2 regions of the Pseudoalteromonas sp. APC 3691 genome follow, and region 1 is predicted to be linked to the other one. Evidence: predicted binding sites of a transcription regulator. Region 1 holds the regulator's gene; the other holds the start of a gene.
What was found. The regulator FliA, encoded in region 1, starts transcription of late flagellar genes. The targets are predictions, from matches to a motif close to CTAAAGNTNNNNNNNNNNNNGCCGATA.
Positions count from the first base shown of each region.

Region 1 (10,680 bases):
ACTTACCATTGGCGATGGCTTAGTTGCTCAACTCCCTTCTTTACTGCTTTCAATTGGTACCGCGATTGTTGTAACACGCCAAAATGAGTCGCTCAATATGGGGGACCAATTTAAGAAACAACTAGGCAACGAAAAGTCACTCTTTATTGCATCTGGTATTTTGATCATCATGGGCTTAGTGCCTGGTATGCCGCATATTGCTTTTTTAAGTTTAGGTGCGTTACTCGGTTACTTAGCTTACTACACACAGCAAAGTAAATTAAAAGCTGCTGCGACAGAAGCTGAAGAGGCCGCTAATGGCGGAAGCGTTGCAACGGGTGTTGCTAATAAACAAGAACAAAAAGAACTAGGCTGGGATGACGTTCAGCAGGTTGATGTAATTGGCTTAGAAGTCGGTTATAGATTAATTCCGTTAGTGGACCAATCACAAGGTGGTGAGCTACTTAATCGTATTAAGGGGGTGCGTAAAAAGCTTTCTCAAGAGCTTGGTTTTTTAGTGCCGCCGGTACATATACGCGACAACTTAGAGCTTGACCCTAACGCTTACAGAATAACACTAATGGGGGTTTCAACCGGTGAAAGCGAGCTTAAGCATGGCGACGAACTAGCGATTAACCCAGGACAAGTATTTGGTCCAATTAAAGGGGTTGAAACAAAAGATCCTGCGTTTGGCCTTGATGCAGTATGGATAAAACCAGATCAAAAAGATGAAGCACAATCACTAGGTTATACCGTTGTAGATTCAGCCACGGTAGTTGCCACTCATATTAGCCAGTTATTAACTAACAGTGCAGCGTTATTACTAGGGCATGAAGAAGTTCAAAACCTACTTGATATGCTTGCTAAAAGCCATCCTCGCTTAGTGGAAGGACTAGTACCTGATGTATTGCCATTAACTGTTATTGTAAAAGTACTACAAAATTTATTAAATGAAGGCGTGGCTATTCGCGATATGCGCTCAATTGTTCAAACCCTTGTTGAGTATGGCCCACGTAGTCAAGACCCTGATGTATTAACGGCTGCAGTGCGTATTTCACTGCGTAGATTAATTGTTCAAGATGCGGTGGGAATGTCATCAGAAATCCCTGTCATAACCTTGGCGCCTGAGTTGGAACAGATGTTGCATCAGTCATTACAAAATGCAGGCGATGAAGGTGCCGGTATTGAGCCAGGACTTGCAGAGCGACTTCAAGTGTCATTGACACAAGCGCATCAAAATCAAGAAATGGCCGGCGAACCTTCTATATTGCTAACGTCAGGAATGTTACGCACTGTGTTATCTCGTTTTGTTAAGTACACCATTCCAGGATTGAGAGTGATGTCTTATCAAGAGGTACCAGACGAAAGACAGATCAAAATTGTAAGCTCGGTAGGCCAACAATAAGATTTTAACAGGGGTTGAATCATGAAAATTAAACGTTTTTTTGCTAAAGATATGCGCACAGCACTTAAAGAAGTTAAAGATGAGTTAGGTGTTGATGCGGTTATTATGTCAAATAAGAAGCTGGCTAACGGTGTAGAAATTGTAGCGGCAGTTGATTATGACAAAGCAGCCCCTAAAGTAGCAGCGCAACCACAACGTAATGCTGAGCCTCGTGCTCAAGCGCCACAGCAAAGCATGCATAACTTTGTAAGACCAGAGCCACAGCGTGCTAAGCCTGAGCCACAAGCAAAGGTTGCTGACAGCTTACAAGCATTACTAGAGCGACAATCACCGCGTCCTCGCTCCCCTGAACTTGCTTCTATGTTTTCACAATCGGGTATTGATACTACTGATAACTATCAAGAACCTAATATGGGGCAGCGTACTAAAAATATGTTTGCTCCTGAAGCTTCTGCGCCAGTTCGTCCACAAACTCAAGCGGATAGCTTAGGTTTTGATGATTTAGACCGCGACTTTGATGATTTAGATAGCCCAGTAACCACTCGCCAACAAGCACCTAATAATGAAAGCGAAGAAATGACAACAATGCGTGAAGAAATGAACGCAATTCGTCAATTACTTGAGCACCAAGTATCAGGCTTGATGCAGCAAGATATGGCGCGTCGCGATCCAACACGCGCTTGTATGGTTGACCGTTTAGTCGGTATGGGTATCGATAAAGAAGTAGCACAGCAAATGGCATGTTTTGTACCTGATGATGTGTCTCGTCAACAAGGCTGGAAAGCATTGCTAACAATGGTTGAAGATCAAATGCAAACAACCAATAACGAAATACTTCGCCAAGGTGGTGTATATGCGTTAGTGGGTCCAACAGGTGTGGGCAAAACCACGACAGTTGCTAAGCTTGCAGCTCTAGGTGCACAAAAGTATGGCGCCGATAAAGTTGCCTTAATAACCACTGATACGTACAGAATTGGTGCTTATGAGCAGCTTGCAACTTACGGTCGTATTATTGGTTGTGGTGTAAAACAAGTTAAAGATGCTAATGAGTTAGCTGAAGTTTTATATCATTTACGAAATAAACGTCTAGTGTTAATTGATACGGCAGGTATGAGCCAGCGAGATTTACGCTTAACTGAGCAGTTAAATACGTTAATGCGCAACCAGCGTGTGGATATTCGAAACTACCTAGTACTCAGTGCCACAGCGCAAATTAATGTACTACAAGAAACTGTACGCCACTTTAAAAAAGTACAGTTAAGTGGTTGTATTTTTACCAAGTTGGATGAATCATTAAGTTTGGGTGAGATTATTAGTATTGCGATTCAAAATCGCCTTCCAATAGGGTATCTTACTAATGGACAACGAGTACCAGAAGATATTCGTGTTGCAAATGCTGAAAAACTAGTGAAAAAGGCTGAGCAATTATATTTAAAAAGAACAAAAGCACAACATTCAAGGCATCAAGCAGTGGCGCCAAGTACAGTAGGGATGTATGATTAACACAGTATTAGATCAAGCAAGCGGCCTGCGCAAAATGAGTCAAAACAATAACAACGGCGTTAAAGTTATCGCTGTAACCGGTGGTAAAGGTGGGGTGGGGAAAACAAATGTTTCTCTAAATACTGCTATAGCACTAGGGCAGCAAGGTAATAGAGTACTAGTACTGGATGCTGACTTAGGTTTGGCAAATTGTGATGTGATGCTTGGTTTACGTGTAGAGCGTAATTTGTCACACGTTTTGTCTGGTGAATGTGAGCTTGACGAAATTTTAGTTGAAGGTCCTGCTGGTATTAAAATTGTACCCGCTACATCGGGTTCGCAAAGTATGGTTGAGTTATCACCATCGGAGCATGCTGGACTAATTCGTGCGTTTAGCGAATTGAATACCGAATTCGATATTTTAATTGTAGATACAGCCGCTGGTATTTCAGACATGGTGCTAAGCTTCTCACGAGCAGCACAAGATGTAATGGTTGTAGTGTGCGATGAACCAACATCAATAACCGATGCTTACGCACTTATTAAAGTATTAAGCCGCGAGCATGGTGTTTATAAGTTCAAAATTGTTGCAAATATGGTCCGCAGTATGCGTGAAGGTACTGAATTGTTTGCAAAACTATCTAAAGTTACCGATCGCTTTTTAGATGTGTCAATGGAGCTAGTAGCAACGGTTCCTTATGACGAAAATATGCGCAAAGCAACGCGTCGTCAAAAAGTAATAGTAGAGCTCTTTCCAAATTCGCCAGCCGCTCTTGCGTTTAAAACGCTGGCAACAAAAGCAGTTAAATGGCCAATACCCAACCAACCATCTGGGCATTTAGAGTTTTTCATTGAGAAACTAGTAAACGGTTAATTATGACAACACTGGTGAATAGAGCTATGGGATATCAATCAACACAAAATTTAAATGTGATTGTTGAGAAGCATGCATCACTTGTTAAAAAAGTGGCATGTCATCTAATTGCTCGATTACCACCTAGCGTTCAACTTGATGATTTAATTCAATCAGGAATGATAGGCTTAATAGAAGCTTCGAAAAACTTTGATGCAACAAAAGGCGCAAGCTTTGAAACTTTTGCAGGTATTCGTATTCGCGGTGCTATGCTTGATGAAATGCGCCGTGGTGATTGGGCTCCTCGTTCAGTTCACCGTAAAAACAGGCAAGTTGCAGAAGCAATTACTGAGCTCGAAAGTAGTCTGAACCGCGAACCAACGGACATAGAAGTTGCTGAAAAACTTGAAATTTCGCTCAATGAGTACCATCATATTTTAAATGATGCGAATACGAGTAAAATATTAGGCATTGAAGACCTTGGTGTAGATGAGGATGTTATTACTCCTGTAGGCCAAGATTTAGCACAAGATAAACCTTTTAATAATGTTAAAAATGATAGGTTTAATGAGTCTTTGCTAAGTGCAATTAAGTCATTACCAGAGCGTGATGCAATGGTGCTTTCTTTGTACTACAACGATGAAATGAATTTAAAAGAAATAGGACATATACTCGATGTAAGTGAATCGCGTGTAAGTCAGATACATGGTCAGGCGATGATTAAGCTTAAAGCTAAAATCAATGACTGGATAAATTAGTAGTAAGTAAACAAAGGTTAATACCTCACTGGGGGATGTTTTGGATAAAAACATGAAAATTCTTGTAGTTGATGATTTTTCAACGATGAGACGCATTATAAAAAACCTGTTACGTGACTTAGGTTTCACTAACGTTCAAGAAGCTGATGATGGGTCTACAGCTTTGCCTATGTTGCAAAATCAAGTGTTTGATTTTGTAGTTACGGATTGGAATATGCCTGGAATGCAGGGTATTGATCTTTTAAGAGCAATACGTGCAGACGAGAAGTTAAAACATATCCCTGTATTAATGGTAACGGCAGAAGCTAAAAAAGAACAAATAATAGCTGCGGCGCAAGCTGGCGTGAATGGTTATATTGTTAAGCCATTTACGGCTGGAACATTAAAAACTAAATTAGAAAAAGTATTTGAACGCTTAGGCTAATGATGGGGGAGAGGCTTATGCCAGCACCAGCTGCGCCTCAAATAACGTTAGAACAAGCTCGTCAGCTCGTTGTTTTTTTAGAAAATGATGAGCAAGACAAAGCAAATCAGTTGATTTTAGAGGCTGCTTCTAAAGAGCAATCTGAATTATTTGCTGAAGTTGGAAAGTTGACTCGTCAACTGCACGAAGCTCTTAAAAGTTTTGAGCTTGATACTCGCTTAACTGATATAACGACAGATGCGATTCCAGATGCTAAAAAGCGGCTTAATTATGTTATAGAAATGACAGAAAATGCGGCTAATAAAACAATGGATGCAGTGGAAGCGAGTCTTCCTATAGCCCAACAGTTAGCGGACGAAATATCTCATATCAAACCGACATGGGATCGTTTAATGAGCCGCGAGATTGAGCTTGGTGAGTTTAAGCAACTTTGCCATAGCATCGATAAGTTTATGAACAACTCTCATCATAAGACTGATGAGCTTCAAAACTTAATGACAAATGTATTAATGGCTCAAGACTATCAAGACTTAACAGGTCAAGTTATTCGCCGTGTTATTGAACTTGTTAGGGAAGTAGAAGAAAGTTTACTGCATCTTTTAACTGCGTTTGCTGAACAAGACGACAGTAACAGCACCGCGAATAAAGTAGAACAACAAAAAATAAAAGAACCAGTTGCCACACAAACTTTAGCAGGTCCTGAAGGCCCTATTATTGATAAAGAATCGCGTAATGATGTTGTATCTGATCAAGATGAAGTTGATGATCTTTTATCAAGTTTGGGCTTCTAAGAGGAGAGTAACTGCATGTTTGAAGTCGATGAAGATATTTTACAAGACTTTCTTGTAGAGGCTGGAGAAATCCTAGAGCTTTTATCTGAACAGTTAGTTGAGCTGGAAAATAATCCAGAAGATACCGAGTTACTAAACGCTATATTTAGAGGTTTTCACACTGTAAAAGGTGGTGCAGGCTTTTTAGCTATGACAGAGCTTGTTGATGCTTGTCACGGTGCTGAAAACGTATTTGATTTACTACGTCAAGGCGTGCGAACAGTCAACTCAGAGTTAATGGATGTTATTTTACAAGCACTAGACACCATTAATGAGATGTTTGCGACTATCCAAAACAGAGACAAGCCTGAACCTGCAGATCCTGAATTACTTCATACTCTTCATATCTTAGGTCTACCTCCAACAGAAGCCGAAGCCAATGAAGCCTCTTCACAAACAGAGGTTGAACAACCTCATAATGAAGTGGTGGATACACCGGTAGCTGATGATGAAGATCCGTTTGCATTTGATGAACTATTTAGCGGAGCGCCTTCGGTTAGCGATGCTGAAATAGATGAAATCACTGAAGACGAATTTGAAAGCTTACTTGATGAGCTACACGGTAAAGGACAAGGTCCTGCAGTTGAAAAACCAGTAGCAAGTAGTAGTAGTGATTTTAATGGTGATATTACTGATGATGAATTTGACAGCTTATTAGATGAGTTACATGGTGTTGGCAGTTTTGGTGAAGTTACTAGCAAACCTGAACAAAATGATGCCAATAAAACACCTGTAGAACCAGCTACACCAGCGGCAAATACAGTTAATTCATCAGATGATGAAATTAGTGATGACGAATTTGAAGCGCTTCTTGATGAACTTCATGGTAAAGGTACTGCTCCTAAATCGATAGAAAGTGCGCCAGCTGCAAAACAACCTGAACCTGTTTCACCGCCAGCTAAACAAGTGAGTGAACCAGTAAAAAAAGCTGCGCCAGCTAAAGCTCCTACTCCAAAACCAGTTGAAAAAGCGCCAGAGAAGCCAGCAGCTAAAGCACCACCAGCAGCAGCTCCAAAAAAATCAGCGCCACCAGCTGCAGAAACCACCGTTCGCGTAGATACAAAACGACTCGATCAAATTATGAATATGGTTGGTGAGTTAGTTCTTGTACGAAATCGTTTGGTTAGTTTAGCGACTAACTCAGACAGTGAAGCGATGGGTAAAGCAATCTCTAACTTAGATGTAGTGACTGCGGATATTCAAGGTGCGGTTATGCAAACGCGAATGCAACCAATTAAGAAAGTATTTGGTCGCTTCCCTCGCGTTGTACGCGACTTAGCACGTAGCTTAAATAAAGATATTGATTTAAAGCTTATTGGTGAAGAAACCGATCTAGATAAAAACTTAGTTGAAGCACTTGCAGATCCACTTGTGCATTTAGTTAGAAACTCAGTTGACCATGGTATTGAAATGCCCGCTGTCCGTGAAGCTGCAGGTAAGTCTAGAACAGGTAATGTTACTTTATCAGCGTCTCAAGAGGGCGACCATATTTTGCTAACCATCAAAGATGATGGTGCAGGTATGGATGCTGAAAAACTGAAAAAAATTGCAATTAGTAAAGGCGTACTCGATCATGACCAAGCGAGTCGACTTTCTGACACCGAAGCATATAACCTGATTTTTGCACCTGGCTTTTCTACAAAAGAAGAAATATCTGATATTTCAGGCCGTGGTGTAGGAATGGACGTAGTTAAAACTAAGATCACGCAACTTAATGGCTCAGTAAGCATTCAGTCTGAACTTGGTGTCGGTACTATTTTAGAAATAAAAGTACCACTTACCTTGGCTATATTACCGACATTAATGGTCATTGTTGGCGCACAAACATTTGCGTTACCACTGGCTGGTGTTAGTGAGATATTCAATTTGGATTTAACGAAGACGAATGTAGTTGATGGGCAATTAACAATTATTGTGCGTAAAAAGGCGATACCGTTATTTTACCTTGAGCATTGGTTAGTAAAAGGCTCAGATCGTTCTCAGCGAAAATCTAAAGGTCACGTCGTTATTGTACAAATTGGTACGCAACAAATAGGCTTTGTTGTTGACTCATTGATTGGCCAAGAAGAAGTAGTGATTAAGCCGCTCGATGCGTTACTTCAAGGAACGCCAGGTATGGCAGGGGCTACAATAACTTCGGATGGTGGCATTGCACTGATTTTAGACGTTCCAAACATGTTAAAACATTACGCAGGCTAATAATAAAGTAGGTATATATTTAATATATACCTACGCATAAATTTAATAAGAGAGCTAAATGGCCGTTAAAGTTTTAGTTGTTGATGATTCAAGCTTTTTTCGCCGTAGAGTAAGCGAAATCCTTGAGCAAGATAGCGATATACAAGTTATAGGCTTTGCTGTTAATGGCAGAGAGGCTGTTGAGAAAGCAGCTCAATTGCGTCCTGACATGATCACCATGGATGTCGAAATGCCTGTGCTTGATGGTATTAGCGCAGTTAAAGAGATAATGGCGAGTAACCCAACTCCTATCTTAATGTTTTCATCACTTACACGTGATGGTGCAACAGCAACGTTTGATGCGTTAGATGCTGGCGCAATGGATTTTTTACCGAAAAAATTTGAAGATATTGCGCGCAATAATGAAGATGCAATTAAGCTTTTGCAAAGTAAAGTAAAAGATATAGGGCGAAGACGTTTACCGCGAACATTTAGAGCGGCAACACCAGTTAAACCAGCCATTTCAACTAAACCAACAAGTTCACTTTCGCAAAGAGCAAGCACATCAACAACTCAAACCAAGCAGCCTGGTAGAAGCTTTCAAAGAGCTGCGCCTGCTGCATCGACAAGTTCAAATGTTACCTCAATGCGAGCAAGTGGAAAACAATATCAACTTTTAGCTATTGGTACTTCTACAGGTGGTCCTGTTGCTTTGCAAACTATATTGACTCAATTGCCTGCTAATTTTCCTCACCCTATTTTACTTATACAGCACATGCCAGCTGCATTTACACCCGCGTTTGCAGCGCGCTTAAACGGTTTGTGCCAAATAAAAGTGAAAGAAGCACAACAAGGCGATCGTTTACAACCAGGAACTGCTTATTTAGCGCCTGGCGGACAGCAGATGATGGTAGAGGGGCGTGGAGCAAATAGAACGCTGCGCGTATTTGAAGATCATAGCGAGAGAATAAGTTATAAACCAAGCGTAGATGTAACGTTTGCTAGTGCAGCTAAAACGTATCAAGGCGATGTACTTGCTATTGTTTTAACAGGTATGGGCGCTGATGGTCGTGATGGTGCAAGAATGTTAAAACAAACGGGGGCAACTATTTGGGCACAGGATGAGAAAAGCTGTGTCGTTTATGGAATGCCCCAAGCCATTGCTAATGCGGGGCTTTCAAGTGAAAGCTTAGCATTGAGCGATGTTGCAGCGCGTATAATGAGAGAGGTAGGTTGTGGATAAACTCTCAATATTTGGACTATTGGTAGCACTTAGTGCAATAGGTCTAGGTTATTCTTTAGAAGGCGGTGTTGTTTCAGCTTTATTTAATGGCCCTGCGCTTATTATTGTACTAGGTGGCACGCTTGGCGCTGTTATGTTGCAAACCTCTGCTAGCACATTCAAAAAGATGCTAAATATGAGCTCGTGGGTTTTTGTTGCACCACAATACGATATTGAAGACGCAATAGAGCAAGTTAAACGATGGTCTCATAAAGCACGTCAAGAAGGTTACTTAGCGCTTGAGAATGAAGCCTTAGCTCACCCAGATGCGTATGCAGCAAAAGGTTTAAGCTTACTTGTCGATGGCTGCTCAGAGCAAAAACTACGTGACACGCTTGAAATTGATTTACTGCTAGAGCGTGATCGTTTGCTTGAAGCCGCGCGTGTTTATGAAGCAATGGGGGGTTACAGCCCTACCATTGGTATTTTAGGTGCGGTGCTTGGCTTAATACAGGCAATGTCGTTTATTACCGATCCACAAATGCTTGGCGCCGGCGTTGCAACGGCATTTATTGCGACCATTTATGGTGTTGGTTTAGCTAATTTATTGTTTTTACCTATGGCAAATAAGTTAAAACAGCGTGTAGAGCAAAAAATGCTTTACCATGAAATGCTTGCTGAAGGCGTTATTGCAATAAGCATAGGTGAAAGCCCAGTAAATATAGAATTAAAGCTTGAAGCCTATCGTGTAGAGCGCCCTAATTTAGTGGACGAATAACATGTTACGCCGACGACTTCGTCACTCTGCTGCTAAAAGTCAACATACCGAACGTTGGCTTGTATCGTATGCCGATTATATGACTATTATGTTTGCTTTTTTTGTGGTTCTGTATGCGATAGCGATTAATAAAGAAGAACAATTCCAAATATTGTCAGATTCCCTTGAACAGGTTTTTGATAAGTCAGCTCGCCAATACTCCCAGCAAGGTGAAGGTGTCAACGGTAATGGAATATTGACAGATAGAGTGACACCTGAACAAGAAGTTCTTTATGGCGAAAGTATATTAAAAGAAGAGCAAGGTCCTGAGCTACTCGACGGCCAAAGTGATACAAGCAACATCCAGCAAAAGTATTTAGGCAAACCTCTTGATAGTTTATTAATTAAATTACAGTCAGCGCTTATTGATGAAATCCGTGATGGAGAAGCCAGTTTAGAGCTGAACCAAGATTGGCTGATTATAGAGCTAAGCTCAGGTATGTTATTTTCAAGTGGTAGTTCAGTTGCACACTCTCGAGCAAAACAGGTCGTCAAGATTGTTAAAGATATTATTGCACCAGTAGATAACTATGTAAGAGTACGAGGTTATACTGATGATGAAAGTATTCGTAATGAAATATTTCGCTCAAATTGGGAACTGTCGGTAGCTAGAGCCACGTCAATTTTAGTAGAGCTGGAAGCATTAGGCATTAATTCAGCTAGAATGGCGATAGAAGGTTATGGCCAATATTCACCTTTTGTAAGTAACGATACAGAACAAGGGCGCGCAGA
Region 1 is NZ_JASDCB010000006.1:24,109-34,788, reverse strand. Features, by position in the region: gene flhA (flagellar biosynthesis protein FlhA) at 1-1,384, shown strand, start outside; gene flhF (flagellar biosynthesis protein FlhF) at 1,406-2,887, shown strand; gene QL998_RS03305 (MinD/ParA family protein) at 2,880-3,740, shown strand; gene QL998_RS03300 (RNA polymerase sigma factor FliA) at 3,767-4,477, shown strand; gene cheY (chemotaxis response regulator CheY) at 4,518-4,901, shown strand; gene QL998_RS03290 (protein phosphatase CheZ) at 4,919-5,692, shown strand; gene QL998_RS03285 (chemotaxis protein CheA) at 5,708-7,930, shown strand; gene QL998_RS03280 (chemotaxis response regulator protein-glutamate methylesterase) at 7,989-9,152, shown strand; gene QL998_RS03275 (flagellar motor protein) at 9,145-9,909, shown strand; gene QL998_RS03270 (flagellar motor protein MotB) at 9,911-10,680, shown strand, end outside.

Region 2 (10,680 bases), on a different contig from region 1:
AGCCAAATTAAAGGCGCGTTAGATAAAATACAAGGCTCAAGTGAATCCGGCTTTTTAGACTTAACGACTAATTTGGTTGATGTATTTTCGCAAGTCAGCGAATTTACACCTGAAACACTTCGTTATGACAAACGTCGTAATGAGCTGCGAATTCGTGCACGGGCTAAAGACTTCCAAACTTTTGGTAAAGTAAAAATCATACTTGAAAAGCAAGGTTTAACTGTTGAGCAAGGGTCTTTAAATAATGACGGTGATTATGTCGTAGGCGAAATTAAACTGCGAGGTGCAGTATGAAAAAGCAGTTAATGAAACAGTGGCGTTCGCTTAAAGAGCAAGAACAACAATTGGTAATGGTCGCTGGTGGCGTGTTTATTATTTTTGTTTTAGTAATGGGGATATTTAGGCCATTAAATAACGCGATAGAAAAAGCACAGCAATCTCAAATTAAACAACAAGAGCTATTAGCTTGGGTTGATGACAGTATTGTTAAGCTAAAGGCTGCAGGCAACACCAGTGTTGCTAGCAATACAAACTTAAGCCAAGTGGTAAACTCTACTCGTGGACGCTATAAAATCAATATTAGTAAAATGCAGCCCAGTAGTGATTCACTTCGTTTGACGCTTGACTCAGTAGAGTTTAATCAGTTAATAGAATGGCTAGATGAGCTAGTAAATCAGCATGGTTTAAAAATTGAAAATTTAGATTTAAGTCGCGATGATAAATCAGGCTATGTGCGCGTAAGCCGTTTAGTATTAGAGAATTAATTAATGAAAAAAATAATAACGTTATCGGCTGTCTTTTTAATTAGTTTTATTGTGTTTTGTATTATTAAATTACCAGCACATATTGCACTAGATATAGCAAAACCGTACTTTCCAAAGCAATTAGAAGTAGGCCAAACTGTAGGCACTGTTTGGCAAGGTCAAATGATGCAAGTTCGTTTTGATGGTGAACAGTTAAATAATGTGCGCTGGGATATTGCAGGCTGGAAATTATTTACAGGCAAACTAAATGCGAACATAAAATTTGGTAATCCACGAGAACGCAGTGATATTTCGGGTTACGCAGATGTAAGTTATGGGTTTTTTAATAAAAAAGTAATAGTGACTGACGCCCTAGTACGCTCAACTGTAGAGCGTGCAATGCAACGTGTGCAACTTCCTCTGCCTGTTACCGCTAAAGGGCGTGTGATATTAGAACTTGATGAATACAGCTCAGGCGCACCTTATTGTGACTCACTAAAAGGTGAAATAGCGAGCCCTAATATTGATGTTCAAGGCTTAAATGGATGGTTTAATATTGGACCTCTAGCTGGTAAGTTAAGCTGTAAGTCGGGTGATGTTGCTATATTAATTGACCCAGATAATACGCTTGGCCTTGAGGCAGATGCTACACTTAAAGCTAATTTCGACTTCAGAGTGGCAGGTTATGTAAAACCAGATGCCAGCTTACCTAAAGATGTACATGATGCGGTTAAGTTTTTAGGCCGACCAGATAACCAAGGTCGCTATCCGCTCAACTTTTAATGTTTTAATATAAAGAGTTTTAATGCAAATACCCCAATTTACTGAGTTGCACGCAAAGCAGCTCAGCTCATTTTTAAATACCCAATCTCAAGCAATGACCCTTGTACAAAGCCAAGGCTATTTATTTGGTGTAATTTGTTCGCCCAACCCATTAGATGTACATGAGTGGCTTGAGCAGATATTGCCAAACACAGCTAATGATTTAGATGAAGAAATGCTTTTTTTGTTTATGGCGCTTTATCACAAAATTAGTGAGCAGGTGTTCGAAACTGGATATAAATTACCAGACACATTTGATGCTGAATTTTGTAAGTCGTGGAGTAAAGGCTTCTTAGTTGCAACGAAAGCTTATGCAGAACCTTTGTTAAATGCACCGCAATTAGACGTTGATTTTAAACAAGCACTAGAAAGTGCGTTAAGCACACTAAGCTTTTTTGCACTCGACCAGCTAGCAATAGCTCAGATTGCCAAACAAAATAACATGACAATAGAAGCTTTGTGTCAGTATCAGTATGAATCTATGGGTGACTTTGCATTAGGGTTTGCTGAACTAATTGAAGTGGTCGCAATTAATAGCGGCTTGATAACCGACGAGAGTTGGGAAGAGTAATTATTAATACTAGGCGCTTAGTTTAATCTAAGTGCCTAGCTCTAATATAATATCCGTACAGCCTTGTTTGCAATTTACTATGCCTTTACCAGGCTCGCTGGTGGCTAAATCAAGTGTTAAAACCCCATTACACTTCTCACACTTTAATGTTTTGCCTTGCGCTAATTGCTTGAGCATATTGCGCTGCTTATGAAATGAGTCGCTTGCTTTTTTATTTAATCCTGAAAAATCCACTACTTTGCTCGCTTTTGTTCTAATGCTTCAGTCACTATTTTACATACCGTATTTAAACGGTCGTCATAAAAATAAAGGTTTAAGTCACGCTCACGACAATAGCGTAGGTGAAATAACTGAACAGAGTCATCTGTTGTAAACGTTTTTTCTACATACTCACCTTCAGATTCAGATAGTTTAAGTTGACTGCTGATCCTATTTTTCGCCATATTTGCAGCAGGGCTTCTGTTGACCTTGCTTGCATCACTTAAAAAGCCAATGCCTTCACCTAGTAACCTTTCGCGAGGTTCTTTTATAAGTGGGTGATCGATTGTAAAAAAGGCAAGGATCACAACTACCAAAATAATAAATTTTTTCATGGATACGTAAACCTTGATCTAAGTAGGGTTGAATTACCATGCAGTGTAATAAACTGCATTTTAAAAGCAAGTAACTGGGATGAATAAATTATTAGCGATCTATGCCAGTAATTTTAACCAACATTGTTATAATGGTTAACAGCAGTCAGATATTTCTGAAATATCTGAAAGTATTCGAGATGGCAATTTATTAAAGTAAATCTGCCTAGCAAGTAACTTGCTAGCTTTAAGTATAGAGTACTTGAGTATTGCTGGATTTTTATTTCCAAGCGGCGTTGAGGAACTTCGATGGACAAGCAAATTAAAGTAAAGAATATCCCTGTAGAGGTGAAAATCCAAAAACCGGATTTAAGCCGTCAAGATGATAGGTTCAATCCCCGAAATCGTATTTATGTGCGTGCTGTAAAAGGCCTACATCAATTACTTAGGCAGCGCATTGGCTTTTTAGGCCTACTTGCGTTTATGTTACTTCCTTGGATTAATTTTAACGGCCAGCAAGCAGTGCTGTTTGATCTAATTGGTCAAAAATACAATATTTTTGGTTTAACGCTATGGCCTCAAGATTTTACCATATTAGCGTTTATTTTTATGCTGGCAGCATTTGCGCTGTTTTTAGTGACCACCTTCTATGGACGGGTGTGGTGTGGCTACACATGTCCGCAAACTGTTTGGACCTTTATTTTTATTTGGTTTGAAGAAAAGCTTGAAGGCACTGCCAATCAGCGTAAAAAACTCGATCAACGACCCATGGACTTTGATAAGTTTTGGCGTAAAACGGCAAAGCATACTAGTTGGGTATTGTTTTCGTTGTATACCGCTATTTCTTTTGTGGGTTACTTTACGCCAATAAGGGAGTTACTCCCTGACTTTGTAACGTTTGATGTAGGCGGTTATGCACTAGTCAGTATTATTTTCTTTGCTGCGTGTACCTATGGTAATGCCGGTTGGATGCGAGAAATTATGTGTTTACACATCTGTCCTTACTCTCGTTTTCAATCAGCTATGTTTGATAAAGACACATACACCGTAACGTACGACGAAAGCCGAGGTGAAAGCCGTGGTCCTCGTTCACGTAAAGTAGACCATAAAGATTTAGAATTAGGCGACTGTATAGACTGTAACTTGTGCGTTCAAGTGTGCCCAACAGGTATTGATATTAGAAATGGGCTACAAGCTGAGTGTATCAACTGTGGTGCATGTATTGATGCGTGTGATGGCGTAATGGATAAAATGGAATACCCGCGTGGGCTTATTTCATATACGACAGAGCGAAATCTCGAAACCCCAGAAAATAAAACGAATCCACTGCGAGCTAAAATTATTGGTTACACGGTCATACTTGTTGTGCTTACGGGAGCGCTTGTCGCTAATATAGCACTGCGTAAAACAATGGACTTTGATATTATTCGTGACCGAAACCAATTATATCGTGTCGATTTTGATGGTTTAGTAGAGAATACCTATACATTAAAGGTAATTAATAAAGCGCAGTACGAGCAAACCTTTAATATTAAAGTACAAGGGTTAGATAACTTTAAGTATATTGGTAAGCAGTCATTTACTGTGCAGGCAGGGGAATCTCATAACGTACCATTGTCACTTGTAATGGACCCTTATGATTTGAAGGCGCCGATGACTGAGTTTAACTTTGTGCTTTCACCGGTAGATGAGCCGGATGAGACAATATCGCAGTCGAGTAACTTTTTTAAAGCGCGATAATCGCAACTTACCTTAATTAGGTAAGTTGATATAGCAATTAACAAAAGCGGGTATATAACCCGCTTTTATTTTATATAAGAAGAGTATGAGTAAATTTAGTTTTATTGACTTAACACCAGACCTAATACTCGATGCAATAGAGAGCGTAGGTGTGTACGCCGAATCTGGTTTATTGGCGCTCAATAGCTATGAAAACAGAGTGTACCAATTTAAAGCGGATGATGGCCTGCGTTACGTAGTGAAGTTTTATCGCCCAGAGCGCTGGAGTAAAGAGCAAATTCAAGAAGAGCATGACTTTGCATTTGAACTAGCGGATGCAGAAGTACCCGTTGTTGCCCCTATTTTATATAATGGACAAAGCTTATTTGAACACGAAGGGTATTTGTTTGTGTTGTTTCCAAGTGTAGGCGGGCGTTTATTTGAGGTTGATAATTTAGATCAGCTTGATGTAATGGGGCGATTGATTGGCCGTATGCACCAAGTAGCTAAAACAAAACCTTTTACTTACAGGCCAACAGTTACCTGCGAGGAGTATTTGCATACAGCCAAAGTTCATCTTCAAAAAAGTAACTTAGTGCCCATGGGAATAAATACTGCCTTTTATACTATTTTAGATTTAGTGATAGAGCAGGCGCAAAAACAGTATAAAGATGTGCAAAGTATTCGCTTACATGGTGACTGCCACGTTGGTAATATTTTATGGGCAGGTGATGCGCTAATGTTTGTTGATTTAGATGACAGCCGCCAAGGTCCTGCAATCCAAGATTTATGGATGATGCTCAGTGGCGATAGAGCGACGCAACTGTTACAGTTAGACACCCTTGTAAATGCATATGAAGAGTTTTGTGATTTTGATCACTCTCAACTCAAATTAATTGAACCGCTGCGAGCAATGCGTATTATTCACTATATGGGATGGGTAGCTAAACGATGGAGTGATCCTGCTTTTGTGCGGAACTTTACATGGTTTGCTGATGACAAATACTGGGAGCAACAAATTTTAGCACTGAAAGAGCAACTTGCAGCATTGCAAGAAGCACCGTTAAAGTTATTGCCGTAATATTTTATTTAAAGACAAGTACAACGAGATACAAATGCTTAAAAAATTAAAACTGAGTTTATTACTTTTATGTTTACCATTTGCAGCACTTGCTGCACAGTTTGAAGTTGATAATCAATACACTGTTATAGATGTAGACAAAAGCAAGTCACCGCAAGTAACTGAGTTTTTCTCATTTTACTGTCCACATTGCTTTAAGTTTGAACCAGTAGCAAAAGCAATTGAAAAAGGCTTGCCAGAAGGCGCTGAGTTTATTAAAAACCACGTTAACTTTTTAGGTGGCGTGTCACCACAAGCACAAAGTAATTTAAGCTTTGCTTACTTAATTGCTAAGCAGCATGGTCAGGCGCAAAGTATTAGCGATCAAATTTTTAAAAGTATCCATGTTCAACGTGCACCATTAACTGAAATGAAAGACGTTAAAAAATTACTTGAAGTAAACGGTATTGATAGCGCAACATTTGATCAAGAGATTGCAAGCATGCCTGTTATTTCAGCTGAGCAAGCAATGCAAAACAAACAGAATAAATATTCAAAATTAGGCGCACTTACAGGTGTACCTACTTTTATTGTTAACGATAAATATAAAATAAACCTCAACACCATCAAAAATCAAAAAGAACTTGATGAGTTAGTAGCGTTTTTATTAGCACTATAAATTTCGGAGCATAATAATGATTAAATTAGTTAAAGCAGGTTTGCTTGCAGTACTACTTCCTATGGCGGCAACAAGCTTTGCAGCAACGTATGAAGAAGGCGTGCATTACGACGTTGTTTCTGAGCGCGCAACAAAAAAGCCAGAAATTAAAGAGTTTTTCTCATTTTACTGCCCTGCATGTAATAACATGGAAGCACTAATTGGTGAGTTTAAGCCTAAGCTTGATAAAAACGTTAAATTTAAAAAGAGCCATGTTGATTTTGTAGGTGTACGCGACCCAGAAAACCAACAGATGATGAGCCAAGCACTCGCTACTGCAGAAGTGCTTCCGCAAAAAGATAAAATTGTCTCTGCAATCTTTAATCATATTCATACAAAGCGCGCTAGTTTTAATGAGCTTGCAGATGTAAAAGATATATTTGTAGCGCAGGGCGTTGATGGCGATAAGTTTGATAAGCTGTTTAAAAGCTTCTCGGTACGTACGCTGAGCTCTAAAATGAAACGAGATCAAGACTACTTTAAAGAAAAAGGCGCACTACGTGGCGTACCTACATTTATTGTAAATGGTAAGTATAAATTAAACCTAGGTCGTGAGTCGGGTATTACTGAACCAGAAGATATTAGCAAACTGATTAATTACTTAGCTAACAAGTAAGTTTAGCTAAAACTAAAAAAGCTCCTACAAGGAGCTTTTTTTATGGGTAACGTTTACTGAGCGTATTTATTTGCGCTGCAAGAAAACACCCGACTCAATGTGATGTGTATATGGGAACTGATCAAATATAGCAAAGCGCTTAACGTTATGCGTACGTGTTAAGTGATCAAGGTCACGCTCAAGAGTTTCAGGATTACACGATATATAAATTATGCTTTCGTAGTTAGCCACTAAGTCACACGTTAATTCATCCATGCCCGCGCGTGGTGGATCAACTAATATGGTTTGGCAGTCATAGCTTTTTAAATCAATACCATCTAAACGAGAGAAAGTACGCTCGCCATTCATTGCTTGAGTAAACTCTTCACTAGACATACGAATAATATCTAAGTTCTCTACGTTGTTTTTAGCAATGTTGTATTGAGCAGAGTGAACAGATGATTTTGATATTTCCGTCGCTAATACTTTATTAAAAGAACCTGCTAATGCAATTGAAAAGTTACCGTTACCACAATACAATTCTAGTAAATCATTTTTAAGTGGTTTACATAAATCTTGTGCCCACTCCAGCATATTAATATTTACTTTTGCATTAGGCTGAGTAAAGCTATTTTCTACTTGTTGATAAATAAGCTCTTGCCCATTAACTGTTAAACGTTCAGTTACAAAGTCATCACCTAGTACTTCTTTTTGTTTGCGAGCACGACCTATAAAGTCAATTTTGTATTTACTGCTAAGCTTTTCTTTCAGTGCTTTAATTTCACTTAACCATTCATCATCCAGTGGTTTGTGATAAAGCAAGCTTACTAAAATTTCACCGCTTAGCGTTGATAGGTAATCGATTTGAAATAACTTACGGCGTAATATTTCACAAGGCTTAAGATTTTCAATCATCACCTGCATTATTTCACCTACTAGAGGCGCTGCTGGGTCAAATGTATCAACACGGATTTTTTCTTTTGTTTGTTGATCAAACATAATGTGAAACAGATCATCACCGTCGTGCCATACTCTAAATTCAGCACGTTGGCGGTAGTTAGTTGGCTCTGAGCTAAATACTTCTAATTGCTCCACACCAAAACGTTGAAACTGCGTACTAATTCGCTGCTCTTTTTCACTTAACTGCGCTTGGTACTGTGTGGTATCTATTTTAATAACTGCCATTAACGCTACTACCTTATCTAAGATCTGTTTATCGGCGCTATTGTAGGGAGCGCTGCGTATTTGTCTAGTTTTGGCTAGCATTTATGCTGTTTTATTGAACATTGTACTTTAGTTTTTGTTGTTATAGCCGATAATAAACTACGCACGCTTAGGAGACGAATCATGAAAATAGGTAATTATGGCTTTACGCCAAACAACAACATCAATAAATTCAATAATAAAGCTGATATACAGCAACCTACAATTACGTCTCCTCAAGATAGCTATCAACAACGAGGCCGAGAGTTGGCCGCAAAGGTGCTTGGCGATAAAATGGCTGAGCAGCTTGGATTACCTATCGCAGAAAAAAAAGCAGATAAACCACTATTTGATTTTGATGAAATAGTAAAAAACGTACTCGATTTTGTAAGTAGTGCTGTAAATAAAGCAAAAGCTAACGGCGCTGATGACGAAAAGCTCAAAGATATGCTAGGCGATGCGCGCAAAGGAGTCCAAATAGGGATTGATGACGCTGTTGATGAACTCAAAGGTACAGGCGTATTTAATGATGACATGGAAGAGGGCATTAATAAGTCCAAAGAGGGAATTTACAATGGGCTGGATAAGTTTGAAGAGTCGTTATTTAACCCACAACCTGCCAGCGTAAATATAAGCCAGGCCCAATACGTCAGTATGACGAGTAATGCAGAGTATAAATTTACTACAGCAGAAGGCGATGAGGTAAGTATTAGCTTTGCTGATGCATTTGAATCTCAATCGGCAAGTGGCTATCAGCAAAATAGTAATAGTGAGTCGTTTGCAAGCTCATCATCGCAATCTCGACAGGTATCATTTTCGATGTCGGTAAATGGTGACTTAAACGAGCAAGAGCAAGAAGCTATTAATGCGATGATGGAAGACTTACAAGATTTAAGTAAAACCTTTTTTGGTGGTGATTTAGATGAAGCATTTGAACAAGCGCAAGAGCTGAGTTTAGACAGCGATCAGCTGGTGGCTTTTTCTATGGATTTACGCCAAACAAAAACAATAGCAACAGTTAAAAGCTATGAAGAATATAAACCAGCACCAGAAAAACAAGTAGCAGAGGGGTTAGCCCCTTTTAATGACGACCTTAAAAATGCTTTTGAAAAAGCGGGTGAGCTTGGATTACAAAATCAGCTAGCTGGCATTCTCCAATGGTTAAATCAAGATCAGGAACAAATAGATAAGTTAGTAGATTATACAAAGTCTATGTTCGAAAACCTTAATCAGTTAAATTCAGCAGCCGACAGGCTTACTGATTTAGAAGCCACGCAAAGTTAAACTACTTTCTTTTATAAAAACCTCATGGCAAACTGCCGATCTTAAAGTAAAGTAGGAACGGTAGTTTGTCAGCGCATATAATGGTCTTTGATTCAGGTATTGGTGGAACTACTGTACTTGAACATATCAAGCAAAGTATCCCCAATGCTCAGTACAGCTATTTTATGGATAATGCATTACTACCTTATGGTGCTCAATCCCAACAAACTATAATTAACCGATTATGTTCACTTATTCATTTCATCAAAGCCAACACGCTTAACGTCGATTTAATTGTAATAGCGTGTAATACAGCTTCTACATCTGCACTCAGCGCTGTTCGCCAAATTACGGATATTCCTATAGTAGGTGTTGTGCCAGCAATAAAACCTGCAGCAGAGTTAACACGTTCAAATCATATTGGCTTATTAGCCACACCGGCAACGGTCGCCAGTTCATACACTAAAACATTAATTACTGAGCATGCACGTAATGTAATCGTTAATCTATATAGCAGTGTTGAATTAGTAACGTTAGCTGAGGAATGCTTTTTTACAGAGTCTTTGGATACAAACAAGTTGCATCAAGTGCTTGATGACCTACATATAGATAAAACTATAGATGTACTTGTATTAGGATGTACGCACTTTCCAATATTAGCAGAGCCTATTAGTCAGTATTTTGAAGGGAATGTAAAATTACTTGATTCAGGTGTAGCGATAGCAAACAGAGTCAACTACCTACTTAACCAACTTAACTTCTGTGTGAATAAACTAACAGACATAAAAAAGCCGCTGCAATATTATGCAACGGCTGATGTGTTTAGCAATAAGCTAGCGGTAAAGCTAGTTACACTGACTGATCCGTCTCAGTACGTAGAGCATTAGAATCATCTTCTTGTTTTTGTTTTGCTTCACGTACCTTTAAAGTACGTTGTTGGAACTCGCTATCGTTCAAGTTAGCAATTGCATTGTCTGCATCAGCTTGCGCCATTTCAACAAAACCAAAGCCACGACGCTTGCCAGTATTCTTATCCTTTAATAAACGAACATTGAATACTTTGCCTTGTTCTTCAAATAATGCACGAACCACACCTTCGTTTGCACGATAAGGAAGGTTACCAACATAAAGCGTTTTTGTTTTAACTTCAGCTTCTTCAGTCACATCAGATGACATTGCAGCAATAGCAATCGCACCTATTAATAAACCAGCACCAAATAGTAATGCAGGGTTTAAAGCTAAGCCGCCTAAAGCGAACTCAACAACAACAAAACCAACTACAGCAAGAATAACAGAGAAGATAAAAGATTTTTGATCGGGTAATTTCATTTTAGATCTACCAATAAACAGGAAATAAACATTAATTTAACATTGTGAACTTGCTATCTTAACGTCTAAATCAAACATAGCAATG
Region 2 is NZ_JASDCB010000062.1:15,677-26,356, forward strand. Features, by position in the region: gene gspL (type II secretion system protein GspL) at 1-294, shown strand, start outside; gene QL998_RS16590 (type II secretion system protein M) at 291-764, shown strand; gene QL998_RS16595 (type II secretion system protein N) at 768-1,526, shown strand; gene QL998_RS16600 (UPF0149 family protein) at 1,549-2,136, shown strand; gene QL998_RS16605 (hypothetical protein) at 2,164-2,370, opposite strand; gene QL998_RS16610 (hypothetical protein) at 2,370-2,729, opposite strand; gene ccoG (cytochrome c oxidase accessory protein CcoG) at 3,018-4,448, shown strand; gene QL998_RS16620 (serine/threonine protein kinase) at 4,534-5,508, shown strand; gene QL998_RS16625 (thiol:disulfide interchange protein DsbA/DsbL) at 5,543-6,166, shown strand; gene QL998_RS16630 (thiol:disulfide interchange protein DsbA/DsbL) at 6,183-6,821, shown strand; gene trmA (tRNA (uridine(54)-C5)-methyltransferase TrmA) at 6,888-7,985, opposite strand; gene QL998_RS16640 (DUF5610 domain-containing protein) at 8,148-9,287, shown strand; gene murI (glutamate racemase) at 9,353-10,153, shown strand; gene QL998_RS16650 (RNA-binding protein) at 10,116-10,595, opposite strand.
Region 2: the regulator FliA is predicted to act here: its motif matches at 8,092-8,118, upstream of QL998_RS16640 (DUF5610 domain-containing protein).